Regions from separate parts of the Streptomyces sp. NPDC037054 genome, predicted to be linked through region 2. Evidence: riboswitches for the same ligand, from Rfam matches in the RefSeq annotation. Region 2 holds a riboswitch; each other region holds the start of a gene.

Region 1 (7,589 bases), on a different contig from region 2:
CGCCGGGGCCGGCCGCGAGGGAGTGCGCGACGAGGACGTGCAGGCACTTCACGCGGTCCGGCATGCCGCCGGCGCTGGGGAAGTTCCTCAGCTCCTCGATCTCGTCGCGGCGCCGGACGTAGTCCTCGTGCGCGGCCCGGTAGGCGGCGGCCAGCTCCGGGTCGGCGGCCAGCCGCTCCGTCATCTCCTTCATCACGCCGTTCGCCTCCAGCGTGCCGATCGCCGAGTTCGCCTTCGGGCACGTCAGGTAGTACAGCGTCGGGAAGGGCGTGCCGTCGGGCAGGCGGGGCGCCGTCTCCACGACGTCGGGCTGCCCGCAGGGGCAGCGGTGCGCGATGGCCCGCAGGCCGCGCGGCGGCCGCCCGAGCTGCTGCTTGAAGGCCTCGACGTCCGCGTCGGAGGGCTCGGTGCGCGGGGTGGAGGGCGGGGGCGTTTCCATACCTGTCTTTCTCGACCTGTCTCGTTCGCTGTTCACTGGGCGGCGACGTCGCCGTTCACTCGGCGGCGTCGGACTTGTCGACCCCGTCCCAGATGTTCGAGTACCAGGGGCGGTCGGCCCGTCCCTGGTCGGCGCGGGACTGCCGGGCGGCGTCCGGGTCGACGACGACGTAGCCGGTCTCCCCGGGCATGACGTAGTGCAGCCGCTGCCGGATCTGCTGTTCCGCGTACGCGTCGTCCTGCCAGCGGGCCTTGAGGTCGCGCAGTTTCTCGACGCGCTCCTTCGCCTGCTGCTTCTGCCGTTCGAGGTCGGCGATCTCGGCGCGCTGGGAGACGTACTGCCGCATCGGGTAGGCCAGGGCCACGATCAGTGAGCAGACCACCAGGGCGAGCAGCGCGGCCCGGCCGGTCAGCCGGGAGCGGCGGGCCTGGCGCCGGGTCTGCGAGCGGTAGACCCGCGCCGCGGTCTGCTCCCCGAGCAGCTTGAGCCTGGTCGTGGTGGAGAACCGGTCCCGGTCCTTCACGGCCATGTGTCTCCCCGCCTCCCGTTTCCCACGCGCGTACGTCCCCGCACACGGTACGGGACCGGGTACGGGGACGTACGTACGACGCTGCCTCTACGGCCGGGTCGGCCGCGTGGGCCGGGTCAGCCCTTGAAGCGCGGGAAGGCGCTGCGGCCGGCGTACACCGCGGCGTCGTCGAGGATCTCCTCGATGCGCAGCAGCTGGTTGTACTTGGCGACGCGCTCGGAGCGGGCCGGGGCGCCGGTCTTGATCTGGCCGCAGTTGGTGGCGACGGCCAGGTCGGCGATGGTGACGTCCTCGGTCTCGCCGGAGCGGTGGGACATCATGCACTTGAAGCCGTTGCGCTGGGCCAGCTCGACGGCGTCCAGGGTCTCGGTGAGCGAACCGATCTGGTTCACCTTCACGAGCAGCGCGTTGGCCGCGCCGTCCTCGATGCCGCGGGCCAGGCGCTCCGGGTTGGTGACGAACAGGTCGTCGCCGACGAGCTGGACCTTGTCGCCCAGCTTCTCGGTGATGGTCTGCCAGCCGGCCCAGTCGTCCTCGAACAGCGGGTCCTCGATGGAGACCAGCGGGTACGCGTCGACCAGCTCGGCGTAGTACTCGGTCATCTCGGCGGCGGAGCGCTCCTTGCCCTCGAAGAGGTAGGAGCCGTCCTTGTAGAACTCGGACGCGGCGACGTCGAGCGCCAGGGCGATCTGGGAGCCGGGGGTGTAGCCGGCCTCCTTGACGGCTTCGAGGATGAGGTCGAGGGCCTCGCGGTTGGAGCCGAGGTTCGGGGCGAAGCCGCCCTCGTCGCCGAGGCCGGTGGCCAGGCCCTTGCTCTTCAGCACCTTCTTGAGGGTGTGGTAGACCTCGGTGCCCCAGCGCAGCGCCTCGGAGAAGGACTCCGCGCCGATGGGGGCGATCATGAACTCCTGGATGTCCACGTTGGAGTCGGCGTGCGAGCCGCCGTTCAGGATGTTCATCATCGGCACCGGCAGCAGGTGCGCGTTCGGGCCGCCCAGGTAGCGGAACAGCGGCAGGTCACTGGCCTCGGAGGCGGCGTGGGCGACGGCGAGCGAGACGCCGAGGATGGCGTTGGCGCCCAGCGAGCCCTTGTTGTCGGTGGCGTCCAGGTCGAACATCGCCTGGTCGATCAGGCGCTGCTCGGTGGCGTCGTAGCCGACCAGCTCCGGGCCGATCTGCTCGATGACGGCCAGGACGGCCTTCTCGACGCCCTTGCCCTGGTAGCGGTTGGGGTCGCCGTCGCGGAGCTCGATGGCCTCGAAGGCGCCCGTCGAGGCGCCGGACGGGACGGCGGCACGACCCGTGCTGCCGTCGTCGAGGCCGACCTCGACCTCGACCGTGGGGTTGCCTCGGGAGTCCAGGATTTCCCGGGCTACGACGACGTCGATGGACGGCACGAGCATCTCCTTCTTGGGATGTGACGCTGGAAGTGCGGGGCACGGGGGCCGTGGGCGGCCTTGGTGTGCCTTGCGACTAGAGCCTAACCGCCCCCGGGCCGTCGGCCAGCCGACCGACCGTCCCGTGGACAGACAGACGGTACCCATTGTTCACCGTCGGAACAAAGGGGGTGGCGGATGAAGAGTGGGGAAAGAGCCGACGACACGCGGCCCGGACACGCATGACCCCGCCCCGGTGCGTACGGGGGAAGGACGCACCGGGGCGGGGGGTTCACGAGGGTCCGGGCTGCGAACCGCGTGTCGGTTCAGGTGTCACTTCAGGTGCAGCTGCTGACCCGGGTAGATGAGGTCGGCTTCCTCGACGATGTCCTTGTTCAGCTCGAACAGCTTCGCCCAGCCGCCCTTGACGTCGTGCTCCTCGGCGATGGAGCTGAGGGTGTCGCCCTTGACGACCTTGTACTCGCCGTCGCCCTTCTTGACCTTCTTGCCGGTCGGGGTGGTGACGGTCTTCTTCGCGGCCGGACGCTCCTGCGAGCGGGAGGCGGGCTGCTCGGCGGAGCGGTCGGTGGTGGCGGTGTCGCCGCCCGCGCTCTGGCCGGAGCCGGAGCCCGAGTCGGACGAGGAGGAGCTGCCGCCGCCGTACGGCGTGTTGGACAGGCCGGTGCCGCAGACCGGCCAGGCGCCCTTGCCCTGACCCGCGAGAACCTTCTCGGCTATCTCGATCTGCTGCTCCTTGGTGGCCTGGTCGGCGGTGGACGCGTACTGCGTGCCGCCGTAGCCGGCCCAGGTGGAGGCGGAGAACTGCAGACCGCCGTAGTAGCCGTTGCCGGTGTTGATGGACCAGTTGCCGCCGGACTCGCACTGGGCGACGGCGTCCCACTCGGAGGCGGTGGCGGCGGAGGCGGTGCCGGACGCCATCAGCGGGGCGGCGACGGCGGCGCCGGTGACGCCGGCGATGGCGATGGCGCGAGTGGCCTTGGACGGACGACGGTGCTTGCCCTTGCCGGAAAACAGCATGGTTGGATCCCCTCACCGACGCCTGCGAGGTGAGCTGTCGGGTTCGGGCCGGTTGAGTTGCCCGGCCGCGCGGCACCTCTCGATGCGCGCGGCTTCACCCCAAGCCGGTCCAGCTCAACTGCTGGGCCCGGCACTTACCTTGGGTCCCCCGCTCCTGCCTACGGCGCTTGACGCGACGACTGTTACCGGGCCGCCACTGGCAGGATTCGGCGTTGCGGCGGCCGGTGCCCGCGATGGCGAGCGGCCTTGACCGTAGACACGCGCGCCGCCGAATTTCAAAGACGATCAGGGCTTCTGAGACCTATCTCTCACTGCATTTAAACCGGACATTCCACGGCGAACCGTGACGTGAACTACCGCTGCTTTTCGACCGATTCGCCCTGCACCGCAAGCTTCTGACCGGGCAGGATCAGGTCCGGGTCGGCGCCGATCGCTTCCTGGTTCGCGGTGTAGAGCTCGCGCCACCCGCCGCGGAGGTCGAGGGAGTCGGCGATGGCCCAGAGGTTGTCTCCGGTGCGGACGGTGTAGGTGCCGTCGCCGGCGTCGCGGGCGGCTGCCGCGTCGCGTGAGGCGTGGCGGCCGGAGGAGCCGTCCTCGCGGCCGTCGGCGGCGCTCTCCTCGGCGCTCGGGCCGCGGTGGCGGCCGGTGCCGGTCCCGCCGGTCTCCGTGCCCTCCGAAGCGCCGTCGCCCTGCTCGGACTTGTCCGAGTCGTCCTGCTTGGTGGAGTCGGCGGACTCGCTGGGGGCGGGGCTCGCACCCGTGTCGCCGGAATCGCCGGATTCGTCCGAGGAGTCCGAGGGGGTGGTGCCGTCGGACGGGTCCGAGGAAGGTGTCGAACCGGAGTCCGGCCCGCTCGACCCGTCCGAGGAGCCGGACGAGTCGGAGGAATCGGAGGTGTCGGTCGAGTCGGGCGACTCGGACACGCCGGTGTCCACGTCGGCGTCGCCGCCGTCGCCGTCGAGGCCCGCGAGCAGCCCGCAGGTCGGCCAGGCGTGGGCGCCCCTGTCGGCGAGGATCCGCTCGGCCACGGCTATCTGCTGCGAGCGGCTGGCCTGGTCGGCGCTGGAGGCGAAGTCGAGCCCGCCGTACGCCTCCCAGTCCTCCTGGGTCAACTGGAGCCCGCCGTAGTACCCGTTGCCGGTGTTCTGGCTCCACGAGCCGCCGGTCTCGCATTCCGCGACCCGGTCCCACGAGGCGCCGTCGGCCGCGCTCGCGCCGGTCGCGCCGAGCAGCGGGATGGCGATGGCGGAGCCGGTCACTCCGGCCGCGACAAGGAGAGCCGGAGCCTGGCGGGGGCGACGGTGACGACCGTTCCCGGAGAGCATGCGGGGGCCTTTCGCGAGACAGCAGTGAACGGCGCGGCGAGTGGGACTCGGCGCCACGCTGATCCGGAAACGTATAGGCATTCGATCAGCCGTCACAAGTTCATGCCGCGCAGATCACGTTAAGATCACAGCTCTGACGGTGTGTCACCTTTGCCGGGGTCGCGGTCCGGGGTCGGCCGGGCACCCTCGGGTGTGAACTCGACGGGCAGGGTGCGCAGTCCGCGCATGATGAGACCGCCGCGCCACCTCAACTGGTCGGGATCCACGGCCAGTCGCAGGTCGGGCAGGCGGGTGAGGAGCGTGGCGAGCGCGGTCTGTCCCTCCAGCCGGGCGAGGGGCGCTCCGAGGCAGTAGTGGATCCCGTGCCCGTATCCGAGGTGCTGGTTGTCCTTGCGGCCGAGGTCGAGGACGTCCGGGTCGGCGAACCGCTCCGGGTCCCGGTCGGCGGCGGCCAGCACGACGAGGACGGGGTCGCCGGGCGCGATGTCCTGGCCGCCGAGGGAGAGCGGTTCGGTGGCGAACCGCCAGGTGGCCAGCTCCACCGGGCCGTCGTAGCGCAGGAGTTCCTCCACGCCGGTTTCGAGCAGGTCGCGTTCGCCGGCGGCGAGGGAGTCCTGGAGGCGGGTGCGCTGCCCGGGGTGGGTGAGGAGGGCGTAGGTGCCGTTGCCGATGAGGTTGACGGTGGTCTCGAAGCCGGCGAACAGCAGGATGAACGCCATCGCCGCCGCCTCGTTCTCCGTGAGGTGCTCGCCGTGGTCCGAGGCGCGGATCAGGCCGGAGATGAGGTCCTCACCGGGGGCCGGTTCGGCGGGCAGGGCGGCGCGCTTGCGGTGGATGAGGTCGGCGAGGTAGCCGCGCATCTTCTTCACGGAGCGGGCGACACCGCCGCGCGGGCCGCCGCCGTGCCGGATCATCATGCCCGCCCAGTCACGGAAGTCGTCCTGGTCCTCGCGGGGGACGCCGAGCAGGTCGCAGATGGCGTAAATGGGGAGCGGGAAGGCGAAGTCGTGGATGAGGTCGGCGGAGCCCTCGCGGGCGAAGCGGTCGATGAGCCGGTCGGTGAGCTCCTGCACGCGGGGCGTGAACTCCGCGACGCGGCGGGGGGTGAACGCCTTGCTGACCAGCCGCCGGAGCCTGGTGTGGTCCGGCGGGTCGATGTTGAGCAGATGCGTCATCAGCTCGGCCTTGCGCTCCCCGGGGATCCCGGTCTTGCCCTTGGCGTGCGCGGGTTCGTCGTGGTGCGCCGGGTTCTTGGACAGGCGCTGGTCGGCGAGGGCCTGCTTGGCGTCGGCGTAGCGGGTGACCAGCCAGGCCTCCACGCCGCTGGGCAGCCGGGTGCGGTGCACGGGGGCGTGCTCGCGCAGCCAGGCGTAGGCGGGGTAGGGGTCGGAGGCGAACTCCCAGGTGAAGAGTTCGGGGGCGGCGGGGCGGGAGTGGGGCTGGTTGGTCACGTGCTCGACCGTATCCGGGACGCCGGTCAGCGGTTCTCCGTGTCCCTGATGGCGTCGCGGTAGGCCCGGGCCGCCGCTCTCAGGGCCGCCTCCGGGTCGACGCCCTCCGCCTCCGCCCGGACCGCCAGGGCCAGCAGCTCGTAGCCGATGCCCTCGACGCGGGGCAGCGGCACGTCCAGGCCGGCCGTGCGGGCCCGGGAGGCCAGCTTGGCGGCGAGGGCCAGGCCGGGCTGGCCGAGGGGGATGCCCTCGGTGACGGAGGTGCGCCGCTTCTCGACCGCCTTGGTGCGCAGCCAGTGCTCCTTGACCTCCTCGGGGGTGGTCGCCGTCGCGTCCCCGAAGACATGCGGATGGCGGTGGACGAGCTTGGCGACGATCCCGCCCGCCACGTCGTCCACGGAGAACGGCGCCTCCGGGTCCTCCTCGGCGATGCGGGCGTGGAAGACGACCTGGAGCAGGACGTCGCCCAGTTCCTCGCGCAATTCGTCGCGGTCGCCCTCCTCGATCGCCTCGACCAGTTCGTACGCCTCCTCGATGCCGTACTTCGCGAGCCCATTGTGGGTCTGCCGCGAGGACCACGGGCACTCGGCGCGGATGCGGTCCATGACCTGGACGAGGTCGAGCAGCCGGGCGCCGGGCAGGTCGTAGGAGGCGGGGAGCAGCTCCAGGTCCGGCATCCGGAACCGGCCGGAGCCCGCGAGGCGCGCCAGGCCATCGGTGAGGGCGGGCTCGCCCTCACCGGTCGCCACGACGACGACCGTGCGGCCGCCGGCGCAGGCGTCGACGAGTTCCTCGGCGGTCGGGGACGCCTCGTCGACCGCTATGCCGGCCTCCCGCAGGTACGGCAGCTGCGGATGGGCGCCGTCCGCGCACAGCACGCGGTCGGCGTCGCGCAGCGCCTGCCAGGCGGGCCAGGACAGCAGCCCGGGGGCGACGCGGTGGCTGGTGGTGAGCAGGACGACACGGCCGGGGGCGGCCTCGGGGCTGATTGCGTTCACGATCCGAACGTAACCCACGCCCCCGACAGCCCCCGCGGTTGTCCACAGGCCCGCTGTCCACAGGCCCGCTGTCCACAGACCGGTTGTCCACAGGCCGGTTGTCCACAGGCCGGACGCCGACGGGCCGGTCGTCCACAGGCCGCCGCGACCGGCGGCCGGGTCACGCCGGCTGCTGCTGCGCTGCCGCCGTCACGTCCCGCACCCACGGCGTCTTCGCGTCGACGCGGCCGCTCTTCTCGACGTCCCAGGTGCCGTAGCGCGGGTTGAGGTCGATGTCGAGCTTCTCGGAGGCCTTGGACAGCGCCTTCCAGAACTCGGGGCGCGAGGTGTCGGTGCCGAGCTGCTTGGCGAGCTTCTGCGCCTCCAGCTGGAGCTTCAGGTTCTCGTCGAGCCGCTCGGGCGCGATGCCGTACTGCTGGAGCCAGGCCGTCTC
Region 2 (7,589 bases):
TTCCTCCGCCGTGAGGCGGGCCAGGAGGCGGCGCGCCTCGGACAGCTTGCCGGTGACGGTCCTGCGGTGGCGGTTCTGGTCCGCCTGACGGGACTTGAGCGACGCCAGTTCGACGCGCGCCGCGCCGCGCAGCTTCTCCACCTCGCGCACCTGCTCGCGCATCCGGGCGAGTTCCGCCCGCTGCCGGACGCCCACCCGGTCCACGAACTCCGCCCCGTCGAGGTAGCGGTCCGGGTCGGCGGAGAGGGCCAGTTGCAGCGCCGGGTCCAGTCCGCCCGCGCGGTACTGGGCCGCCGCGGCCGAACCCAGCGCCTCCCGCGTCTCGTTGACCCGGTCCTGCTTGCGCGCCGCCTCGTCCCGCAGGTCCCCGAGCCGCCGTTCGGCCGCCTCCGCCTTCTCCTTCGCGCCGTTGTACTTCTCGGTGGCGACCTCCGCCTCCCGGTACAGCCGGTCCACCTCCGCCCTGACCTTCGCCGGCGTCGGCCGCGGCTCGGCGTGCCCGGTCCCGTCGAGGACCGTCGCCGTCGCCGCGCCCGCGAGGGCGATCGTGGCCGCCGTACGGGATCTGCCGCCGCCCGGCGCGCGTTTTCGGGGCTTGCGATGCGCTGCCACCTCGGAATCCACGTCCTTTCGCCGCCCGCCGCGGGGGCGGGTTCCGCGTCCGGCGGCGGCCCGTAAGGGGGGAGCGTGCCGCCGCCGGACTTTCTGGAGGAGGTGTCCGGCCGCCGCCCCCGCCGGGCGGCCTGTGGAGCGCCGGTCACCTGGGACAGGACGCTAGGCGCGGTTGCGCGGTCCGGGCCGGGCGTTGCACGGAACTGGTGGGAGGGGATCGTTCCGTGCCCGGAACCGACCGCAGTACCGTTCCGCCACGGTCGACTTCCCGCAGCGCCGTGACCGATCCGCCCGATTCGGCGGCGGGAGGGCGCGGCGCGGTGTTATGGAGTCCTTCAGCGAGGCTGTGCCGCCGGGGCCGCCCATGGCCCTCGCGACGCCCCGGCTAGGCTCCGGGACCATGGACGTACTCATCCATCTCTTCGTCGGCCTGCACATCATCGGCATCGCCGCCCTGCTCGGCGGCTTCCTCACTCAGATGAAGGCCATGGGGGCGGGCACCGCCCGCTTCACCCCCGCCATGCTGCACGGCGCCGTCACGATGCTGGTCACCGGCATGGTCCTGGTCGGCCTCAACCAGGCCGACGACCAGACCGTCGACAACATCAAGATCGGCGTGAAGCTGGCCCTGCTGATCGTGATCCTCGGCCTGGTCTACGTGAAGCGCGACGAGGAGAAGGCCGACAAGAGCCTCTTCGGTCTCGTCGGCCTTCTGACCACGGCGAACATCTTCATCGCCGTCCTGTGGACCTGAGTCCTGGGGATCCGGTGACGCGGTCGGCGGCTCAGGCCGGCCGCACCACGCTGTGGATCGACGACTCGCCGTCGTAGAAGATCGACTCCTCGCGGACGTACGTGCCCGGCTTCGGCGCGTGGATCATCATGCCGTTGCCGATGTAGATGCCGACGTGGCTGAGGTCGTCGTAGAAGAAGACGAGGTCGCCGGGCTGCGCCTGGGAGACGGGGACCGTCGTGCCGGCGTTGACCTGGTCCCACGTGGTGCGCGGGATGCTGACGCCCGCGGCCTGCCAGGCGTCCTGCGTCAGGCCCGAGCAGTCGTAGGAGTCGGGGCCGGTGGCGCCCCAGACGTACGGCTTGCCGATCTGGGCGCGGGCGAAGGAGACGGCCTTCTCGCCCTTGCTCGCGTACGTCGGGTCGGTCGTGGACGAGTCCGAGCCGCCGGTGCCGGTCTCCGTGGAGCCGCCCGTCGAACCGCCGGTGGAGCCGCTCTCCTGCTCCTGCTCCGCCGCCTCGGCCGCCGCGGCCTTCTCGCGGGCCTCGCGGGCGGCCTCCTCCTGCTGGCGGGCCAGTTCGGCGGCCTTGCGGGCGGCCTCCTCCTGCTTCTTCTTCTCGATCGCCGCGAGCCGCGCCTTCTCCTCGGCGGTCAGCTCGGACAGCAGCTCGCGCGCCTCGGAGAGCTTCTTCTGGACGGTCGCCTTCGCCGTCCTCAGGTCGGTCTGCGAGTCGGTGAGCGTCTCCAGGCTCTTGGTGGCCTCCTGACGCTTCTTCATCGTCGCGGACTGCTGCGTGAAGTACGCGTCGACCGCTTCCTTCTGTCGGCCGGTGAGCCGGTCCATCAGCTGGGAGCGGTCGAAGAAGTCCTGCGGTGTGTCCGCGAGCAGGAAGGTCGCGGTGTCGGGGACGCCGGCGCCGGTGCGGTACTGGGCGGCGGCGTAGGAGCCGAGCTCCTCGCGGGCCTCGTTGAGTTCCTGGGTGCGCTTGGCGATGTCGTCCAGGAGGGTGTCGACCTGCTTGCGCTGCTTGGCGGTCTTCTCCTTGGCCGAGTTGTACTTCTCGGTCGCGGACTCCGCCTGGCGGTAGAGGTCGTCGACCTTCTTCTCGACCTCTTCGAGGCTCGGTCGGTCGTCTGCGGGCGCGGCGTTGGCCGTCTGGGACAGCAGTGCCACGGACGTGAGGGCCGCCGTGGCGAGGGCGGGGGTCCGTATGCCCGCGACGCGCGCCTGGGCGGGACGTGGCTTGCGGTGCGACGCCAAGGGAGGCGACTCCTTCCGTGTTCCGCCTACCGAGTTAGCTGTCGGGTTCGGGCGGTTGGGTCGGAAGGTGTGCCCTACGGCCGGCTCACGAGGGAGCTCGGCCGATTCACCCCAAGGTCGGTGGGTCCCCGGCTCCGGACGCCGTTCGGGCGCGCCGGACTCGGCGGAGGCCGCGCGGCCCGGCGACCTTCGCCGGTGGGGGTCGTGCGGCCTGCCCGGCACGGTAGCCAACCCGTGTGGTGCCTGTGAAGGTTGGTGGGTGATATGCCCGATACATTTTCGTGACCTTCGGTCAGGGCCTTGCGTGGAGTGGTCTATCGGGAGGATTTGCGCGCAGTGGTCTATCTGGAGGGATTTGGGCGGGTTCGGACGTGGTTTGAACGTTACAAGGCGCTTATCCCGTTCCGGGTCGCTACTTTCCAGCCAGCCACGGTGCGGTGCCGTGGCCGCTGAGAGAGGTAGGGCATGTACGGCATGAGAAAACCCAGAACGCGAGCCGCGCTCGTCGTCGCCACGGGCGTCGCGCTCGCCGTCTGCGCGGGCGTCGCACCCGCCGGCGCCGACGGAGGACGTACGGCCGGCGCCGACGGAGGACGTACGGCCGGCAAGCCGGTCGTCAAGGTCGTCGCGACCGGTCTCGACAACCCCCGGCAGCTCTCGTACGACCACGGGAACCTGTACGTCGCCGAGGCGGGACGGGGCGGCAAGAAGTGCATCGGCCAGGGACCCGAGGGCGAGATGTGCATCGGCCTGACCTCCGCCGTCACCAAGGTGCACTGGCACAAGGGCGCGTGGAAGCACCACCGGGTGGTGAAGGGGCTCCCGTCCATCGCGCAGCCGGACGGCGGCTTCGCCACGGGCGTCGACGGCGTCTCCGCCCTGCACGGCCGCCTGTGGGCCGTCGAGACCTACGCCCCGCCCGGCTCCGGCGTCCCCACCACCCCGCCCTGGAACACCCTCGGCAAACTGCTGAAGATCAAGCACGGCAAGGCGAGGATCGCCGCCGACATCACCGCCGTCGAGCTGCGGCACAACCCGCACAAGACGTCCGTCGAGTCCAACCCGTACGCCGTGCTCGCCCTGCCCGACGGGCGCAAGATCGTCGCCGACGCCGCCGGGAACGACCTCGTCGAGGTCTCGAAGTCCGGCAAGGCCCGCCCCTTCACGGTCTTCCCCGACCACGACGGGCGTGAGGCCGTCCCCACCTCCCTCGCCCTCGGCCCCGACGGCAAGCTCTACGTCGGCGAGCTGAACGGCCTCACCGACAAGCCCACCGCGCGCGTGTGGCGCGTCGACGTCCGCACCGGCAAGATCCTCGACTGGAAGTCCGGCTTCGGCCCGATCACCGGCGTCGCCGTCAACCGCAAGGGCGACCTCTACGTCAGCCAGCTGTTCGGCGGCGTCGTGACGAAGGTCTCGCACTACGCGAAGGGCGCCCACACGAAGGGCGCCCACACGAAGGACGCGCGTGTGAAGGACGCGCGCGCCCACGAGCGGCGCACGAACGTGAAGGTGCCGTTCCCGGCCGGCCTCGCCATCGACCCGCACGACGGCAAGCTCTACGTCTCCGCCTGGTCCGTCGCGGACCGTGACGGCACCGTCATGGAGGGCAAGAAGACGCCGGGCGGCCAGCTCTGGAAGATCCTCAACTTCTGAGTCCCGGTCCGCCCGTCCGGTGCGAACCGTGTGATGTTCTCGAGGTGGCGGCGGGCTGTCAGTGGGGCGCCCTAGACTCGTAGAGCGATGAGCAGCCTCTTTGACGACAGTTTCCTGGCGAGCCTCCAGGCCCCGAGGGCCCACGAGGAAGAGCCCCCGCCGCCCCCCGAGGACGACCACGTACCGGAACCGGTTCCGGACGACCTGTTCGGCGGGAAGTTCGACCTGCCCCCGGACCGCGACACCCACTACCGGGACGGCGCCCCCCGCCCGGTGATCGACGCGGCGGCGCTGCTCGAAGGGCTGAACGACAACCAGCGCGCGGCCGTCGTGCACTCCGGCTCCCCCCTGCTCATCGTGGCCGGCGCCGGCTCCGGCAAGACGCGCGTGCTCACGCACCGCATCGCCCACCTCCTCGCCGAGCGGGGCGTCCACCCCGGCCAGATCCTCGCGATCACCTTCACCAACAAGGCCGCCGGTGAGATGAAGGAGCGCGTCGAGCAGCTCGTCGGCCCGCGCGCGAACGCGATGTGGGTGATGACGTTCCACAGCGCGTGCGTGCGCATCCTGCGCCGCGAGAGCAAGAAGCTCGGCTTCACGTCGTCGTTCTCGATCTACGACGCCGCCGACTCCAAGCGTCTGATGGCCCTGGTCTGCCGCGACCTGGACCTCGACCCCAAGCGCTACCCGCCCAAGTCCTTCAGCGCCAAGATCAGCAACTTGAAGAACGAGCTGATCGACGAGGAGGACTTCGCCGCCCAGGCCGCCGACGGTTTCGAGAAAACTCTCGCCCAGGCGTACGCGCTGTACCAGTCGCGCCTGCGCGAGGCCAACGCGCTCGACTTCGACGACCTGATCATGACGACGGTCAACCTGCTGCGCGCCTTCCCGGACGTCGCCGAGCACTACCGCCGCCGCTTCCGGCACGTCCTGGTCGACGAGTACCAGGACACCAACCACGCCCAGTACGCCCTCGTCCGTGAACTCGTCGGCACCGGCGCGCACGACGAGGACGTACCCCCCGGCCCCGACGACCTCGGCCCCGCCGAACTCTGCGTCGTCGGCGACGCCGACCAGTCGATCTACGCCTTCCGCGGCGCGACCATCCGCAACATCCTCCAGTTCGAGGAGGACTACCCCGACGCGACGACGATCCTGCTGGAGCAGAACTACCGCTCCACGCAGACGATCCTGAGCGCCGCCAACGCGGTCATCGAGCGCAACGAGTCCCGCCGCCCGAAGAACCTGTGGACCAACGCCGGTCAGGGCGCCGCCATCACGGGGTACGTCGCCGACACCGAGCACGACGAGGCGCAGTTCGTCGCCGACGAGATAGACCGCCTCACCGACGCCGGCGAGGCCAAGGCCGGGGACGTCGCCGTCTTCTACCGGACCAACGCCCAGTCCCGTGTCTTCGAAGAGGTCTTCATCCGCGTCGGCCTGCCCTACAAGGTCGTCGGCGGCGTCCGCTTCTACGAGCGCAAGGAGGTCCGGGACGTCCTGGCCTACCTGCGGGTGCTGGCCAACCCGGAGGACTCGGTGCCGCTGCGCCGCATCCTCAACGTCCCCAAGCGCGGCATCGGCGAGCGCGCCGAGGCCATGATCGACGCCCTCTCCCAGCGCGAGAAGATCAGCTTCCCGCAGGCGCTGAAGCGCGTGGACGAGGCGTACGGCATGGCCGCGCGCTCCACGAACGCGGTCAAGCGGTTCAACACGCTGATGGAGGACCTCCGCACGATCGTCGAGTCCGGCGCCGGACCGGCCACCGTCCTGGAGGCCGTGCTCGAACGAACCGGGTACCTGGCCGAGTTGCAGGCCTCCACCGACCCGCAGGACGAGACCCGCATCGAGAACCTCCAGGAACTCGCCGCCGTGGCCCTGGAGTTCGAGCAGGAGCGCGCGGAGGGCGAGTCGGCCTCGCTGTCCGACTTCCTGGAGCAGGTCGCGCTGGTCGCCGACTCCGACCAGATCCCGGACGAGGAGGACGGCGACGGCGTCATCACCCTCATGACCCTGCACACCGCCAAGGGTCTCGAATTCCCGGTCGTGTTCCTCACCGGCATGGAGGACGGCGTCTTCCCGCACATGCGCGCCCTCGGCCAGACCAAGGAACTGGAGGAGGAGCGCCGCCTGGCCTACGTCGGCATCACGCGCGCGCGTGAGCGGCTTTACCTGACGCGCTCCACCCTGCGCAGCGCCTGGGGCCAGCCGTCGTACAACCCGCCCTCCCGCTTCCTGGAGGAGATCCCGGGCGCGTACGTGGAGTGGAAGCGGACCGGGGCGACCGCGCCCCTGGCGTCCGGGCCCGCGTCCGGAGTGGCCGCGTCACTGTCCTCGTCCCGCTCCCGCTCGTCGGCGTCCGGTGCCTCCGGCTTCGCCACGCGCCGTACGGCGGACGAGAAGCCGGTCGTGGGGCTCGCGGTCGGGGACCGGGTCACGCACGACCAGTTCGGGCTCGGCACGGTGGTCGCGGTGAAGGGCACGGGAGCGAACGCGGAAGCGACGATCGACTTCGGCGACGCCAAGCCGAAGCGGCTGCTGCTGAGGTACGCGCCGGTCGAGAAGCTGTAGAAGGCAGGCAGGCAGGCAGGCGAGGAGAGGGGCGTCACCCGTCGGGTACGGGGTGGCGTCCCGGAGCTTCCGCTCCGGCGGGTCGTCCCGGGGTTTCCGCTCCGGCGGGTCGTAGCCTACTGCGGGTCGAGGCCGTGGCTGCGGAACCAGCTCAGCGGGTCGATCGCCGAACCGCCGGCCGGGCGGACCTCGAAGTGCAGGTGCGGGCCCGTCGAGTTGCCCGAGTTGCCCGAGTACGCGATCGGGTCGCCGGCCTTCACGGTCGCGCCGGAGGAGACGCGGTAGGTGGAGAGGTGGCAGTACCACGTCTCCGTGCCGTCCTTCGCGGTCACGATCATCATGTTGCCGTACGCGCTGTTCCACTGCGTGCGGACCGTGCCGTCGGTCGCGGCCATCACCGTCGTGCCGTACGAGACGGGGAAGTCGATGCCGCTGTGGACGGACATCCAGTTGATGCCGGCCTGGCCGTAGTAGGCGCTGAGGCCGTGCTGTGCGACCGGCAGGGCGAACTTGGGGCGGAGGCGCTCCTTGCGGGCCGCCTCGGCAGCCGCCGCTTTCCGCTCGGCCTCCTGCTGGGCCTTGAGGTCGATGCGCTCCTGCGTACGGCTGGCCCGGTCGGCGAAGTCGTCGGCGCCGGCGGTGAGGCTCTCGAGCTGGGTGTCCAGCTTGTTGTTCGCGGCGGCGGGCTGCACCGGCTTGGCGTCGGCCGCCGAGGTGTTGGTCTCCTGGGCGCCGTCCTCGGTCAGGCCGCTCACC
Region 3 (7,589 bases), on a different contig from region 2:
AACCGGCACGCGCGGTGACGCGGAGGGAGTCGTGATGGGGTCAGTGAGGTCGAAGGGGCGAAGGGGGCCGGGGGAGTCCACGAGGCCGGCCGGGCGGGGGCGTTCCGTGAGCCGCGGCGGCGAATCCGTCGGACCGGCGGCGCGGCGGCGTCGTACGGCCGCACTCCTCGCCCTTCCCCTCGCCGCCGCCCTCCTCGCCTCCTGCGGGACCGAGGGGCCGGATGGCCGGGCCATGGCGCGCACCCTGCCCGCCGACGCCGACTTCACGCACCCCGGCGTCCTCGTCGGCAAGGACCAGCTGACCGCCGTACGGGAGAACGTGACCGCGGGCAGGCAGCCGTGGCTGAAGGCCTACCTCGGCATGCGGGACAGCAAGTACGGCTCCTACAAGTACCGTCCCCGGCCCCACGAGACGGTCACCTGCGCCGCCGGCGGGACGCCCGGCCGCGGATGCGCCGAGGAGCGCGCCGACGCCATCGCCGCGTACACGCAGGCCCTGCTGTTCACGGTCACCGGCAAGCGGCAGCACGCCGTCAAGGCCAGGGAGATCATGGACGCCTGGTCCGGCAGGCTGAAGGGGCACGGCATCCAGGACGCCGGGTGGGCCGCCACCACGTGGGCGCGGGCCGCGGAGATCGTGCGGCACACGCCGGGCGCGGGCTGGCCCGCCGAGCGGGTCCGGCGCTTCGAGGACATGCTGCGCAGCGTCCACCTGCCCGCCGTCAGCCGGAACCCCCCGCGGGGCGGCGGCAGTCAGGACCTCGTGATGACCGACGCGCAGCTCTCGATCGCCGTGTTCCTGGAGGACCGCAAGGCCTTCGACCGGGCCCTGACGCGGTTCCGGGCGCGCGTGCCCGCCTACTTCTCCGGGCAGAAGGGCGTGACGCGGGACACCTGCCGCGGCCTCGGGCAGGTCGGCCGTGGCATCGCCGCCACCTCCCACATCGCCGAGACCGCCTGGCACCAGGGCGTCGACCTGTACGACGAGGTCAAGGACCGGCTGACGGCCGCGCTCGCGCTGCACGCACGTCAGCAGCTCGGCGAGCGCGTGGCCGCCGGGCCGTGCGGCGAGCGGGCCGGCGGCGGGGGCAGGAACGGCGGCGCCGGGAGGGCGGGCGGTTCCCTGGGGCCCGGTCTGGAGGTCGCCCTGCACCACCTGGAGGACCGGCTCGGCGGTTCCGTCCCGGCGGCGCACCGGCTCGCGGCCGGGACGGCGCGGTCCGCCGCGACGGACCATCTGTCCGTGGCCTGGGAGAACCTGACCCACGCCGCGAAGCCGGGCGAGAAGCCCGCCGGACAGCCATGATGCGGGCCCGCAAACAAACCGTGGTGCTGAGGGCTCCGCGGATGACGTACACTGGAGTCACAACGACGCGGGGTGGAGCAGCTCGGTAGCTCGCTGGGCTCATAACCCAGAGGTCGCAGGTTCAAATCCTGTCCCCGCTACTGAAGGTCAAGGGCCGGAATCCGAAAGGGTTCCGGCCCTCGGTGTTTCCGCCCGCGGCCTTCGGTGTTTTCCGCCCACGACGCCCACGCTCCGTGACGGACTCGTCCCCCTCCGATAACAACTGACACACCATCAGTTTCCGAGATGTGTTTACGCTGCGTGCGCAAGGTGTGTGCGGGGTGGTCAACTCGCCCGTTTTTCACCGGTCGTGACAGGTACGTCCGCGCGGAAATCGTTAATGATCAAGAGGAACAGCTTGGAATCCGCGCCCCGCGTCTATTAACGTTCGATAACGCAGCGCGGTCGTCCCAGCCGTCACAGAAGGCGGCTCCGTGCTCACGCGCCGAATCCCGCGAGGGAACCGGGGAACCACCACCCTGGGGTGAATCGCGCGTAGGTCCTCGTGGCAGCATGACGGATATACGCGCGTAGGAGACCTTCCTGCTCCGAACCCGTCAGCTAACCCGGTAGGCGGAGAAGGAAGGAAAGGAGTACGCCCACGTGGCGTCCAACCGGCCTGCCCCTGAGGCCCCGTTCGTGCCGAGCCAGCGCACCGCAGACACCTTCGGCTACGGCGAATACCGCAGCGACGAGGGCCCGTTCGAGGAGTGGAACCCCACCGAGGAGTCCATCCGCCCGGTACGCGGCAGGCATCGCGTCGCCAAGCAGCGCGGCGGCGGGCTCGCCCGCAGCTCCACGGTTCTCGGCGTCGGCGTCATAGCCGCCGTCGGCGCGGGCGGCATGGCCACCGCGCAGACCGGCAAGCCGCCGGTGTCGATCTCCATGCCGGACCTCCCCAACGTGGGTTCCCTGATCTCGGACGACGACACCTCCGAGGGCACCGCCAATCCGCTCAGCGGCGTGGGCGTCGCCTCGGCCGCCACCGCCGACCAGAGCACCGCCGACGCCGGCGAGGCGCTGCGGGCCCGGATCATGGCGCAGGCCGAGCAGCAGCAGAGCCAGGCCGAGGACAAGGCCGCCGAGGCCGCCGCCGAAGCCGCCGCGAAGGCCGCTGCCGAGGCGGCCGCCAAGGCGGAGAAGGAGGCCGAGGAGAAGGCCGCCGCCGCCAAGGCGAAGGCCGAGGAGGAGGCCCGCAAGAAGGCCGAGGCCGAGCGGCTCGCCGAACTGGCCCGCCAGTACACGCTGCCGACCTCCTCGTACACCGTCAGCTCCGTCTTCGGGCAGGCCGGCGCGATGTGGTCCTCCGGGTACCACACCGGCGCCGACTTCGCCGCGCCCACCGGCACGCTCCTCAAGGCGGTCCACACGGGCACCATCACCGAGGCGGGCTGGGCCGGCTCCTACGGCTACCGCACCATCCTCACCCTCGAGGACGGCACGGAGATCTGGTACTGCCACCAGTCGTCGATCAGCGTCAGCGTCGGCCAGAAGGTCACCACCGGAGACGTCATCGGCCGCGTCGGCGCCACCGGCAACGTCACCGGGGCCCACCTCCACATGGAGGTCCACCCGGACGGTGCCGACGGCGGCATCGACCCGCTGGCGTGGCTGCGCAGCAAGGGTCTCAACCCCTGACGTGGGATTCCTCCTCACGCACGACTGACGTGGAGTTCCCGCACGACTGACGTGGGGTTCCCCGCACGTATGACGCGGGGTGCCCCCACGCGTCTCTGACGCGGAGCTCCCCGACGCACGTCCCTCCCGACCCCGGCGGTCCTGGCGGCAACCCCCCGACGTCAGGGCTGCCGGTCACGCGTGCCCGCGCGGCGTTCGCGTGGCGTTGCGCGATCTTTGCGGGCGGTGCGGAATGGGCGCCCCCGCAACGGCCGTTGACGTACGGCATGACTACTCTTCGCAAGCTCGGCTCGTCCGACCTCGAAGTCTTCCCCCTCGCCCTCGGCGGCAACGTCTTCGGCTGGACCGCCGACGAGACGGCGTCCTTCGCCGTCCTCGACGCCTACACGGAGGCGGGCGGTAACTTCGTCGACACCGCCGACTCCTACTCGGCGTGGGCCGACGGCAACAGCGGCGGCGAGTCCGAGACCATCATCGGCAAGTGGCTCAAGGCCCGCGGCAACCGCTCCGACGTCGTCGTCGCCACCAAGGTCAGCCAGCACCCCGACTACCAGGGCCTGACCGCCGCCAACATCAAGGCCGCCGCCGACGCCTCCCTGCGCCGCCTCGGCACCGACCACATCGACCTCTACTACACGCACTTCGACAAGCCCGAGGTGCCGGTCGAGGAGATCGTCGGCGCCCTGGACGAGCTGGTGCGGGCCGGGAAGGTCCGGCACATCGCCGCCTCCAACATCACGCCCGAGCGGCTGCGGGCCTCCCTGGAGTTCTCCGACCGCGAGGGCCTCGCCCGCTATGTGGCACTCCAGCCCCACTACAACCTGGTCTCCCGCGACACCTACGAGGGCGGCCTGCGCGACCTCGCCGAGCGGGCCGGCCTCGCCGCCGTGCCGTACTACGCGCTGGCCTCCGGCTTCCTGACCGGCAAGTACCGGCCCGGCACGACCGTGGACAGCCCGCGCGCGGGCGGCGCCGCCAAGCACCTCGAGACCGAGCGCGGGCGCCGGGTGCTCGCCGCCCTCGACGAGGTCGCCGCCGCGCACGACGCGCCGGTCGCCACCGTGGCGCTGGCCTGGCTCGCCGCGCAGCCGACCGTCGCCGCCCCGATCGCCTCCGCCCGCACGGTGGAACAGCTCCCGGACCTGCTGGGGGTGGCGGAGCTGACCCTCACCGACGACGAGGTGACGCGGCTGACACGGGCGTCGGAGTAACGCCCGGCGCCGGTGCGGCCGGTGCGGTCCCTATGACTGGTACGGGTTGTACGCGGGATACGGCGCGGCCTGGCCATACGCGGCCTGGCCATACGCGGCCTGGCCGTACGCGGCCTGGCCGTAGGCCGCCTGTCCAGGCGCGGGGTGTCCGTGCGCGGGGTGTCCGTGCGGGGGCTGTCCGTATGCCGGCTGGCCGTACGCGGGTTGGCCGTATGCCGGTTGGCCGTACGGGGGCTGCCCGTGGCGCGTCTGCCCGTGGCCCGTCTGTCCGTAGGCCGTCTGCCCGTGGGCGGCCTGGCCGTACGGGGTGGGGCCGTGGGGCGGCGGGCCGTGCGTCGGCCAGGGCGTCACGTACGGCGTCGGCGGCAGGTGGACCGGGATCGGCGGCGCCGTGACCCGGGCGGCGTGCTCCAGGGCCGGGCGTGCGGCGTCCCGGCGGGCCCACAGCTCGTTCAGCAGCTCCCGCTCCCGGTTCACGAAGCCCGCGCCGGCCTTGCCCTGCCGCCCGCGGTGCCGCAGGAACGCCAGCGACGTCGCGTACGCCTCGTACTGGGCGACCTCCCGCGCCGCCGCCTTCCCGGCGTGCTTGCGCGCGTACTTCCGCGCGATCCGGCGGGCCCGCATCGAGCCCAGCGCGAACGGCTCCGGCGGCGTCAGCCAGCCCGCGACCGCGTAGGCCGGCAGCTCGGTCCGCACGGTGCGCAGCTCCCGCTGCCGCGTCCAGATCACCAGCCACGTCAGAAGCCCGAACGCGGGCACCATGAACGCGGCGTACACGGCGATGAACCCGAACTGCCCGAACGTGGTGGAGCCGTTCCAGAACGCGTGCATGCCCATCGCGAGCAGCAGCCCGGCCAGCGGCGGCGCCACGCGCCGCGGCATCCGCCGGTCGCCCGACAGCGCGGTCATGCCGAAGCCGATGCCGGTGAGGACCGTGAACAGCGGGTGCGCGAAGGGCGACATGACGATGCGGACGAAGAAGGTCGCCGCGGTGACGGAGGCGAGGCCGCTGTCGCCGGTGAGCTGGTCGGTTCCGAACGCGGTGCCGAGATAGAGGATGTTCTCGGTGAACGCGAAGCCGGTGGCGGTGACCCCGGCTATCACCACGCCGTCGAGGATGCCGGTGAAGTCCCGTCTGCGGAACAGGAAGACGAGGAGGACGGCGGCGGCCTTGGCGCTCTCCTCGACGACCGGCGCTATCACGGTCGCCCCGAGGGTGTCGGCGCCGGACGGGTCAGCGGTCGCCGTCGCTATCCATTGGGTCGCGAAGCTGTTGGCGACGATCGCTATCAGCGCCGCCGCGCAGGCGCCCCAGGCGAACGCGAACACCAGGTTCCGCCAGGGGCCGGGCTCGACCCGGTCGAGCCAGCGGAACGCGGCTATGAGCAGCGGCACCGGCAGGACGGCGAGGCCGAGGCCGACCAGGAAGCCCTCCGTGCCGGTCTGTTCGCGGACCAGGGCGAGGATGACGAGTCCGGATATGGCGAGGAGCGCGCTCAGCGCGCCGTACCGCACCCACCTGCGCTGCCACCAGTGCGCGTGCCGCAGGGTGCCGTCGGTGGGAGCGCTGGGCGGCGCCGGGTACGGGGGACAGGTGGCCACGGCAAGGACCCTAACGAGTCGAGGGCGACGCCCGCCGGACGAGACGGGCTCAGGCGTCGGCGGGGAGTCGGTCTTCGTGCTGTACGCGACGGAAGAGCAGGTCGTTCACGACATGTCCCTTGTCCAGTCCCTGGCCCTCGAAACGGGTCAGCGGCCGGAACTCGGGGCGGGGCGCGAAACCGCCATCGGGCCGGGTGTTCTCGAAGTCGGGGTGCGCGGTGAGCACCTCCAGCATCTGCTCCGCGTACGGCTCCCAGTCGGTGGCGCAGTGCACGATCCCGCCGGGCCTGATGCGGGACGCGGCCAGCGTCAGGAACTCCGGCTGGATCAGGCGCCGCTTGTGGTGCCGCTTCTTCGGCCAGGGGTCGGGGAAGTAGACGCGCAGCCCGGCGAGGGAGCCGGGGGCGAGCATCTCGCGGAGCAGGATGATCGCGTCGCCGTTGCCGACCCGGACGTTGGTCGTGCCGTTCTGGTCGGCGAGGTTGAGCAGGTTGCCCTGGCCGGGGGTGTGGACGTCCACGGCGAGGATGTTGGTGTCCGGGTCGGCGGCGGCCATCCGCGCCGTGGCCTCGCCCATGCCGAAGCCGATCTCCAGGACGACGGGGTTGTCGTTGCCGAACAGCTCGGCGAGGTCGATGACGGCGCGCCCGTCGATGTCCAGGCCCCACTTGGGCCACAGCCGCTGCAGGGCGTCCGCCTGGCCGGCGGTGACGCGGCTGCGGCGCGGCTGGAAGCTCCGGATCCGCCGCTCGAAGTGCGAACCGGCGGGGTCGGCCTTCGGCCCGTCCGGGAACCGGGGCTCGCCCTTGGGCCGGGCACGGCGGGGCGCGGCCTCGGGAGTGGGCCGGGGGGCTTCGGGGCTGTTCACGGAGTCAGACACAGTACGTCGATTTTACGGAAGCCCGGGGGCCACCCCGTCCGCGATCGGACGTGACCCCGGGCACCGCGCGCCGTGGGCGGCGGCGGGTGGCTTTCGGCGCGCGGAGACGTGGGCGTGGCGGGCGTCGGCGGGATGGCCTTCGGCAAATGCCTTCGGCTGCCGGGAGCCCAAGGGCTGGCCTTGCCGCGACTGGACGTGACCCCGCGCACCGGGCGGCGTGGGCGACGGCGGGTGGCTTTCGGCGCGCGGAGACGTGGGGGTGGTGGGCGTCGGCGGCGCCCGTGGTGTGCGGGGCGGTGCCCGTCAGCGGTCGTCCAGGGCGGCCAGTGCGCGGCGTGCCACCTCGCGGCCGATCGGCAGGGACGCCGTGGCCGCCGGGGAGGGCGCGTTCAGCACGTGGACGGCGCCGGCCGACTCCTGGATCAGGAAGTCGTCCGCCAGCGTGCCGTCGCGCAGCACCGCCTGGGCGCGCACCCCGGCCGCCGTGGGCCTGAGGTCGGCCTCCGTGACGGCGGGCAGCAGCCGGCGCACGGCGGCCGTGAACGCCTTTTTCGACAGGGAGCGGCGCAGCTCGCCCGCGCCGTACCGCCAGTGCCGGCGGGCGATCGCCCACGAGCCCGGCCAGGCGAGTGTCCCGCCCAGCTCGCGGGGGCGCACGGTCGCCCAGTCGTACCCCTCGCGGGCCAGCGCCGGGACCGCGTTCGGCCCGACGTGGACGTCGTCGTGGATGCCGCGGGTGAGGTGGACGCCGAGGAACGGGAACGCCGGGTCCGGCACCGGATAGACCAGGCCGCGCACCAGCTCGGGCCGGGCCAGCTCGTAGTACTCGCCGCGGAAGGGCACGATCCGCATGCCCGGGTCGTCGCCGGTCAGGCGGGCGATCTCGTCGCAGTACAGCCCCGCGCAGTTGACC
Region 4 (7,589 bases), on a different contig from region 2:
TGCGCGTGGTGCTCTCCGAGGACCATCTGACCCCGGTCGCGGCGGTGTGCCTCTGGTACGACGTCGGCTCGCGCCACGAAGTCAAGGGGCGCACCGGCCTGGCTCACCTTTTCGAGCACCTGATGTTCCAGGGCTCCGCCCAGGTCAAGGGCAACGGTCACTTCGAGCTGGTGCAGGGCGCGGGCGGCTCGCTCAACGGCACCACCAGTTTCGAGCGCACCAACTACTTCGAGACCATGCCCGCCCACCAGCTGGAGCTCGCCCTCTGGCTGGAGGCCGACCGCATGGGCTCCCTGCTGGCCGCCCTCGACGAGGAGTCGATGGAGAACCAGCGCGACGTCGTCAAGAACGAACGCCGCCAGCGCTACGACAACGTGCCGTACGGCACGGCGTTCGAGAAGCTGACCGCCCTCGCCTACCCCGAGGGCCACCCCTACCACCACACTCCGATCGGCTCCATGGCCGACCTGGACGCGGCGACGCTGGAGGACGCGCGCGCGTTCTTCCGGACCTACTACGCGCCCAACAACGCCGTGCTCTCGGTGGTCGGCGACATCGACCCGGAGCAGACGCTGGCCTGGATCGAGAAGTACTTCGGCTCCATCCCCGGGCACGACGGCAAGCCCGCCCCGCGCGACGGCACGCTGCCGGACGTCATGGGCGAGCAGCTGCGCGAGGTCGTCGAGGAGGAGGTCCCCGCGCGGGCGCTGATGGCGGCCTACCGCCTGCCGCAGGACGGCACACGCGCGTGCGACGCGGCCGACCTGGCGCTGACCGTCCTCGGCGGCGGTGAGTCGTCCCGCCTCTACAACCGCCTGGTGCGGCGCGACCGCACGGCCGTCGCGGCCGGCTTCGGCCTGCTGCGGCTCGCCGGGGCGCCCTCCCTGGGGTGGCTGGACGTGAAGACGTCCGGCGACGTGGAGGTGCCGGTCATCGAGACCGCGATCGACGAGGAGCTCGCCCGGTTCGCCGAGGAGGGCCCCACCGCCGAGGAAATGGAGCGCGCCCAGGCCCAGTTGGAGCGCGAGTGGCTGGACCGCCTCGGCACGGTCGCGGGCCGCGCCGACGAACTGTGCCGGTACGCGGTCCTGTTCGGCGACCCGCAGCTCGCCCTGACGGCCGTGCAGCGTGTCCTCGACGTGACCGCAGAGGAGGTCCAGGAGGTCGCCAAGGCCCGCCTGCGCCCCGACAACCGCGCGGTGCTCGTCTACGAGCCGACGGCGCCCGAAGCCGAAGCGGACGCCGACGGCTCCGACGCCACCTCCGACGCCACCGACGAGAACGAGGAGATGGCCAAGTGACCGACCTGGCCCCCATGGACTTCCACCCCCAGCCGCAGGGCGGCGAGCCCAAGCCGTGGGCGTTCCCGGCGCCCGAGCGCGGCACGCTCGACAACGGCCTCACGGTGCTCCGCTGCCACCGCCCCGGCCAGCAGGTCGTCGCCGTCGAGATCCTCCTGGACGCGCCCCTGGAGGCCGAGCCCGCCGGCCTGGACGGCGTCGCCACGATCATGGCGCGCGCCTTCTCCGAGGGCACCGACAAGCACTCCGCCGAGGAGTTCGCCGCCGAGCTGGAGCGCTGCGGCGCCACGCTCGACGCGCACGCCGACCACCCCGGCGTCCGCCTCAGCCTGGAGGTGCCCGCCTCCCGCATGGCCAAGGGCCTCGGCCTGATCGCCGACGCCCTCAGGGCGCCCGCGTTCGCCGACAGCGAGGTCGAGCGGCTCGTCCGCAACCGCCTCGACGAGATCCCGCACGAGCTGGCCAACCCGGCGCGGCGGGCCGCCAAGGAGCTGTCCAAGGAGCTGTTCCCGGCGGACTCGCGCATGTCGCGCCCTCGCCAGGGCACCGAGGACACGGTCGCCGCGGTCGACGCGGCGGCGGTGCGCGCCTTCTACGAGCGGCACGTCCGGCCCGCCACCGCCACGGCCGTGGTCGTCGGCGACCTCACCGGCACCGACCTGGATGCCCTGCTCGCGGATACGCTCGGCGCGTGGACCGGCTCCACGGCCGCCGCCCGCCCGGTGCCGCCGGTGACCGCCGACGACACCGGCCGCGTCGTGATCGTGGACCGGCCCGGCGCCGTCCAGACGCAGCTGCTCATCGGCCGCGTCGGCCCGGACCGCCACGACCGCGTGTGGCCGGCGCAGGTGCTCGGCACGTACTGCCTGGGCGGCACGCTCACCTCCCGCCTGGACCGCGTCCTGCGCGAGGAGAAGGGCTACACCTACGGTGTGCGGGCGTTCGCGCAGGTCCTGCGGTCCGCCCCGGACGGCTCGGGCGCCGCGATGCTCGCCATCAGCGGCTCCGTCGACACCCCGAACACCGGGCCGGCCCTCGCGGACCTGTGGACGGTGCTGCGCACGCTCGCCGCTCAGGGCCTCACCGACGCCGAACGCGACGTCGCCGTGCAGAACCTGGTGGGTGTCGCGCCGCTCAAGTACGAGACGGCGGCGGCCGTCGCGAGCACGCTGGCCGACCAGGTCGAGCAGCACCTGCCCGACGACTACCAGGCCACGCTGTACCGGCAGCTCGCCGCGACCGGCACCGTGGAGGCCACCGCGGCCGTCGTCAGCGCCTTCCCCGGCGACCGGCTCGTGACCGTCCTCGTGGGCGACGCGGCGCAGATCAAGGCGCCCGTCGAGGCCCTAGGCATCGGCGCGGTCAGCGTGGTCTCCGCGGAGTAGGACGCGCGCCGACGGCCCGTCAGAACCACGGGTGAACCAGGGGCCCCGGGGGCGGAAGCGCCACCGGGGCCCCTGTATGCCGGAATTGGTGAGGATTGGGGGAGAGACTGCCTGTCTGCCCTGTGGCATGCGCTACAAAAGGCCGGATCCGTTTGGGGATTGAAAGATGTCCCCTTTAGGTTCATCCGGGCTGTCCGTCAGGCAGTGCGCCGCACCCGCGGCACCGGACAGCCATCGCCGAGTCCCCGTACGGCGCGAGCCAGGGGAGCCGGGGACCCGCATCGCAGTCCCTGGGGTGAATCGGACGCCCGCGCGTGCCGCGAGGGGGTCCGTAGGAGACCTTCCTGCTCCGAACCCGTCAGCTAACCCGGTAGGCGAGAGGGAAGGAAAGGACAAGCCTCTACATGGCGTTCACGCGCGCCACCGGGAAGCACCGTCGTCCCAGCCGCATACAGCGCTCCACCGCCCGCGCGGCGGGTGTGGCGGCCCTCGCCGCCACCGGCGTCGTCGGCACCCTCACGGCCCCGGCGCTCGCCGCCGAACCGGCCGCCGAGCAGACCGGTCTCACCCCCGTCGTCGACATCGGCGACGCGATCGCCGAGCAGATCGACGCCCAGGTCGCGGCCCAGGAGCACGCCGCCGAGGTCGCGGAGGCGGAGCGCAAGGCCGCCGAGGCCGCCCGCGAGAGGGCCGCGCAGGCCGCCGAGGAGGCCGCCGAACGGGCCCGCGAGGCCAAGGAGCGCGCCGCCCGCGAGGCCGAGCGCAAGCGCCTCACCACGTACGTCTCGCCGATCGCCGGTTCGTACGTCTCCACCGGCTACAAGAGCGGCGGCGCCGTCTGGTCCTCCGGCAGCCACACCGGCGTCGACTTCCACGCCGCGAGCGGCACGCCCGTCCGTGCGGTCGGCATGGGCACCGTCGTCGAGGCCGGCTGGGGCGGCGCGTACGGCAACCAGATCGTCATCCGGATGAACGACGGCACGTACACCCAGTACGGCCACCTGTCGTCCATCGGCGTCTCGGTCGGCCAGCAGGTCACGCCCGGCACGCAGATCGGCCTGTCCGGCGCGACCGGCAACGTCACCGGCGCGCACCTGCACTTCGAGGCCCGGATGTCACAGGAGTACGGCTCCGACATCGACCCCGTCGCCTACCTGCGCTCCCACGGCGTCGGCGTCTGACGCGACCGAAGCCCGGGAACGTCTCCCGCCCGGCCCCGGCCCACCGGCCGGGGCTTTCGGCGTTTCGGGCCGCCCCGCACGCAAAAAGTGTCCATGGATTTCTGCCTGCCGTCGGAAATTCCGGCTCATTGCAATAGAGTCACGGAACACGCGTCCATCGTCGGCGTTTCACGGGGATTAAGGCGGAGGTCGGTCATGCGTATTCCGGCGCACTCGGTGTGCACGGCGATCCGGGACGACATCGTCGCGGGTGTCTACGAGCGCGGCAGCCGGCTCACCGAGGAACTCCTCGCCCGCCGCTACGGCGTCTCACGCGTCCCCGTCCGGGAGGCGCTGCGCACCCTGGAGGCCGAGGGGTTCGTGGTGACCCGGCGGCACGCGGGCGCGTGCGTGGCCGAACCGACCGAGCAGGAGGCCGCCGACCTGCTGGAGATGCGGCTGCTGCTGGAGCCGCTCGGCGCCTCCCGGGCCGCCCAGCGGCGCACCGAGGCCCACCTGAAGGTGCTGCGCGGCCTGGTCCGGCTCGGCCAGGAGCGCGCCCGGCGCGGCAACAGCGACGACCTGCGCTCCCTGGGCGGCTGGTTCCACGAGACGCTCGCCCAGGCGGCCGGCAGCCAGGCGCTGGGCTCGATGCTGACCCAGCTGCGCCACAAGATCGCGTGGATGTACGCGGTGGAGGCGTCCGCGAACCCGGCGGACTCCTGGGCGGAGCACGGCGCGATCGTCGACGCCGTGGCCCGCGGCGACAGCGAGCGCGCGCGTGCCGTCACCGCGCTGCACACCGAGCGCTCCGCCGCCGCGCACCGGCTGCGGTTCGGGTCCCGGGGCGAGCGCCCGGACCGTGTGAGGAACTCGCAACATTCCGTAAACACACCGAGCCTGCGGCATTAACACGAGCGCCGTATACAAAGAAGAGATATTCAGCGAGGGCTATTCGGCGTGCCCTTTTTCTCGCGCGGCGTGAATTCCCTGTCGCGCTGCTTTCGCATGCCCGCATCCGCGCCGCGGAAAACAACAGAACCGCGCCCCGCCGAAAAGGCGGGGGCGCGGTTCCGTCGTTGTCGTCGCCCGGTGGCTCAGACGGTCTCGGGAAGCTCCTCGAGTCCCTCGGCGACCAGCTTCGCCAGACGGTCGAGGGCGGCGTCGGCGCCCTCGGCGTCGGACGCCAGCACGATCTCCTCGCCGCCCTGGGCGCCGAGACCGAGGACGGCCAGCATGGACGCCGCGTTGACGGGGTCGCCCCCGGCCTTGGCGATCGTCACCGGGACGCCTGCGGCCGTGGCGGCTCGGACGAAGATGGAGGCGGGGCGGGCGTGGAGACCCTCGGCCCAGCCGACGTTGACGCGGCGCTCAGCCATGTGATGCTGCCCTTCAGGTGTTCAGGGTTGTCTAGACCAGTTTCCCACATCGGCTCCGGACCGCGGCCTCGGTCCGGTGTGCCGTCATTGTCCACGTCCTCGACGTGGCGGCTGTTCCTCCACAGACTGCCTCGCGCCGTTGTCGTACGCGAGCCGTACTCTGGGGCCCATGCAGACCTCGTCGGACCGGCACGAGTACCCCGCCCACTGGGAGGCGGACGTGGTGCTGCGCGACGGCGGCACGGCGCGCGTCCGGCCCATCACCGTCGACGACGCCGAGCGCCTGGTGAGCTTCTACGAGCAGGTCTCCGACGAGTCGAAGTACTACCGCTTCTTCGCGCCCTACCCGCGCCTGTCCGCGAAGGACGTCCACCGCTTCACGCACCACGACTTCGTGGACCGGGTGGGACTCGCGGCCACGGTGGGCGGCGAGTTCATCGCCACCGTACGCTACGACCGCATCGGCACCGACGGCACACCCGCCTCGGCCCCCGCCGACGAGGCCGAGGTCGCCTTCCTCGTGCAGGACGCCCACCAGGGCCGCGGCGTCGCCTCCGCCCTGCTCGAACACATCGCGGCAGTCGCCCGGGAGCGCGGCATCCGCCGCTTCGCCGCCGAGGTGCTGCCCGCCAACACCAAAATGATCAAGGTGTTCACGGACGCGGGCTACACCCAGAAGCGCAGCTTCGAGGACGGCGTGGTCCGCCTGGAGTTCGACCTCGAACCGACCGACCGCTCCCTCGCCGTGCAGTACGCGCGCGAACACCGCGCCGAGGCCCGCTCCGTGCAACGGCTGCTGACGCCGGGCTCCGTGGCCGTCATCGGCGTCGGCCGCACCCCCGGCGGAGTGGGCCGCAGCATCCTCGGCAACATCCGGGACGCCGGCTTCACCGGCCGCCTGCACGCCGTGAACCGGGCCCTGCCGGAAGGGCAGAAGGAGATCGACGGCGTCCTCGCCCACCGCTCGGTCGGCGACATCGGCGAACCGGTCGACCTCGCCGTCGTCGCCGTGCCCGCCGACCACGTGCCGCGGGTCGTCACCGAGTGCGGCGAGCACGGCGTGCGCGGACTCGTCGTGGTCTCCGCCGGATACGCCGAGAGCGGTCCCGAGGGCCGCGAGCGCCAGCGCGAACTCGTACGCCACGCGCGCACGTACGGCATGCGGATCATCGGCCCGAACGCCTTCGGCATCATCAACACCTCCGCCCGGGTCCGCCTCAACGCCTCCCTCGCCCCCGAGATGCCGAGGCCCGGCCGCATCGGCCTGTTCGCCCAGTCCGGCGCCATCGGCATCGCCCTGCTCTCCCGGCTGCACCGCCGCGGCGGCGGCGTCACCGGCGTCACGGGCGTCTCGACGTTCGTCTCCTCCGGCAACCGCGCCGACGTCTCGGGCAACGACGTCCTCCAGTACTGGTACGACGACCCGGACACCGACGTCGCCCTGATGTACCTGGAGTCGATCGGCAACCCCCGCAAGTTCACCCGCCTCGCCCGGCGCACGGCCGCGGCCAAACCGCTCGTCGTCGTCCAGGGCGCCCGGCACGGCGGCGCGGCCCCGCCGGGACACGCCGTCCGGGCGACCCGGCTGCCGCACGCCACGGTGTCGGAGCTGCTGCGCCAGGCCGGCGTGATCCGCGTCGACACCATCACCGAACTGGTCGACGCCGGCCTGCTCCTCGCCCGGCAGCCCCTGCCGACCGGCCCGCGCGTGGCGATCCTCGGCAACTCCGAATCGCTCGGCCTGCTGACCTACGACGCCTGCCTCGCCGAGGGCCTGCGCCCGCAGCCGCCCCTGGACCTGACGACCGGCGCCGGCCCCGGTGACTTCCACGCGGCACTGTCCCGCGCGCTCGCCGACGACACCTCCGACGCGGTCGTCGTGACCGCGATCCCCACGGTCGGCGAGGACTCCGCGGGGGACGCGGCGCTCGCCGAGGCGCTGCGGTCGGCCGCGGCGACGGTGCCGTCCAAGCCGGTGCTCGTGGTGCACGTGGAGCTGGGCGGCCTCGCGAGCGCCCTCTCGGCGGCGGCCAGCACGGCACCGCAGGCCGCCGCCGGCCCCCCGGGCGGCGCCCCGTCCGCACCCCCGGCCACCCCAGCCGCGCCACCGGCCACGCCCACGCCGCCCACCACGCGCGTCACACCCACGGCACCCACCACCCCCGGCGGACCACCGGTCGCGCCCACGGGACCCACGCCGCCCACCACGCCCACGGCACCCACCACCCCCGGCGGACCACCGGCCACGCCCACGGCCCCCGCCCCCACGCCCGCCGACTCCCGCCTCATCCCCGCCTACCCGGCCGCCGAGCGCGCGGTGCGGGCCCTCGCCGAGGCCGTCCGGTACGCGCAGTGGCGGCGGGA

The links. Region 2 has a riboswitch for cyclic di-AMP ahead of ACZ7D7_RS03150 (C40 family peptidase). Riboswitches for the same ligand answer to the same signal wherever they lie in the genome.
Region 1: it holds a riboswitch for cyclic di-AMP, as region 2 does, so the genes downstream of both, ACZ7D7_RS15410 (transglycosylase family protein) here and ACZ7D7_RS03150 (C40 family peptidase) in region 2, are expected to answer to the same signal.
Region 3: it holds a riboswitch for cyclic di-AMP, as region 2 does, so the genes downstream of both, ACZ7D7_RS21680 (M23 family metallopeptidase) here and ACZ7D7_RS03150 (C40 family peptidase) in region 2, are expected to answer to the same signal.
Region 4: it holds a riboswitch for cyclic di-AMP, as region 2 does, so the genes downstream of both, ACZ7D7_RS25310 (M23 family metallopeptidase) here and ACZ7D7_RS03150 (C40 family peptidase) in region 2, are expected to answer to the same signal.

Annotation. Positions count from the first base shown of each region.
Region 1 covers NZ_JBVJSJ010000005.1:431,283-438,871, reverse strand. Annotated here, with positions in the region: gene ACZ7D7_RS15425 (DUF501 domain-containing protein) at 1-439, opposite strand, end outside; gene ACZ7D7_RS15420 (FtsB family cell division protein) at 495-968, opposite strand; gene eno (phosphopyruvate hydratase) at 1,085-2,365, opposite strand; gene ACZ7D7_RS15410 (transglycosylase family protein) at 2,678-3,382, opposite strand; cyclic di-AMP (ydaO/yuaA leader) riboswitch at 3,387-3,558, opposite strand; gene ACZ7D7_RS15405 (transglycosylase family protein) at 3,736-4,707, opposite strand; gene ACZ7D7_RS15400 (cytochrome P450 family protein) at 4,833-6,158, opposite strand; gene ACZ7D7_RS15395 (nucleoside triphosphate pyrophosphohydrolase) at 6,185-7,156, opposite strand; gene ACZ7D7_RS15390 (SurA N-terminal domain-containing protein) at 7,317-7,589, opposite strand, start outside.
Region 2 covers NZ_JBVJSJ010000001.1:698,308-705,896, reverse strand. Annotated here, with positions in the region: gene ACZ7D7_RS03160 (C40 family peptidase) at 1-612, opposite strand, end outside; gene ACZ7D7_RS03155 (hypothetical protein) at 1,013-1,366, shown strand; gene ACZ7D7_RS03150 (C40 family peptidase) at 1,398-2,606, opposite strand; cyclic di-AMP (ydaO/yuaA leader) riboswitch at 2,615-2,782, opposite strand; gene ACZ7D7_RS03145 (ScyD/ScyE family protein) at 3,081-4,262, shown strand; gene pcrA (DNA helicase PcrA) at 4,350-6,833, shown strand; gene ACZ7D7_RS03135 (M23 family metallopeptidase) at 6,950-7,589, opposite strand, start outside.
Region 3 covers NZ_JBVJSJ010000008.1:355,416-363,004, forward strand. Annotated here, with positions in the region: gene ACZ7D7_RS21670 (alginate lyase family protein) at 107-1,306, shown strand; tRNA gene ACZ7D7_RS21675 (tRNA-Met) at 1,373-1,446, shown strand; cyclic di-AMP (ydaO/yuaA leader) riboswitch at 1,779-1,936, shown strand; gene ACZ7D7_RS21680 (M23 family metallopeptidase) at 1,949-2,983, shown strand; gene ACZ7D7_RS21685 (aldo/keto reductase) at 3,250-4,194, shown strand; gene ACZ7D7_RS21690 (PrsW family intramembrane metalloprotease) at 4,225-5,796, opposite strand; gene trmB (tRNA (guanosine(46)-N7)-methyltransferase TrmB) at 5,846-6,676, opposite strand; gene lhgO (L-2-hydroxyglutarate oxidase) at 6,980-7,589, opposite strand, start outside.
Region 4 covers NZ_JBVJSJ010000011.1:180,642-188,230, forward strand. Annotated here, with positions in the region: gene ACZ7D7_RS25300 (M16 family metallopeptidase) at 1-1,301, shown strand, start outside; gene ACZ7D7_RS25305 (M16 family metallopeptidase) at 1,298-2,686, shown strand; cyclic di-AMP (ydaO/yuaA leader) riboswitch at 2,912-3,078, shown strand; gene ACZ7D7_RS25310 (M23 family metallopeptidase) at 3,091-3,867, shown strand; gene ACZ7D7_RS25315 (GntR family transcriptional regulator) at 4,063-4,758, shown strand; gene ACZ7D7_RS25320 (HPr family phosphocarrier protein) at 4,944-5,225, opposite strand; gene ACZ7D7_RS25325 (bifunctional acetate--CoA ligase family protein/GNAT family N-acetyltransferase) at 5,395-7,589, shown strand, end outside.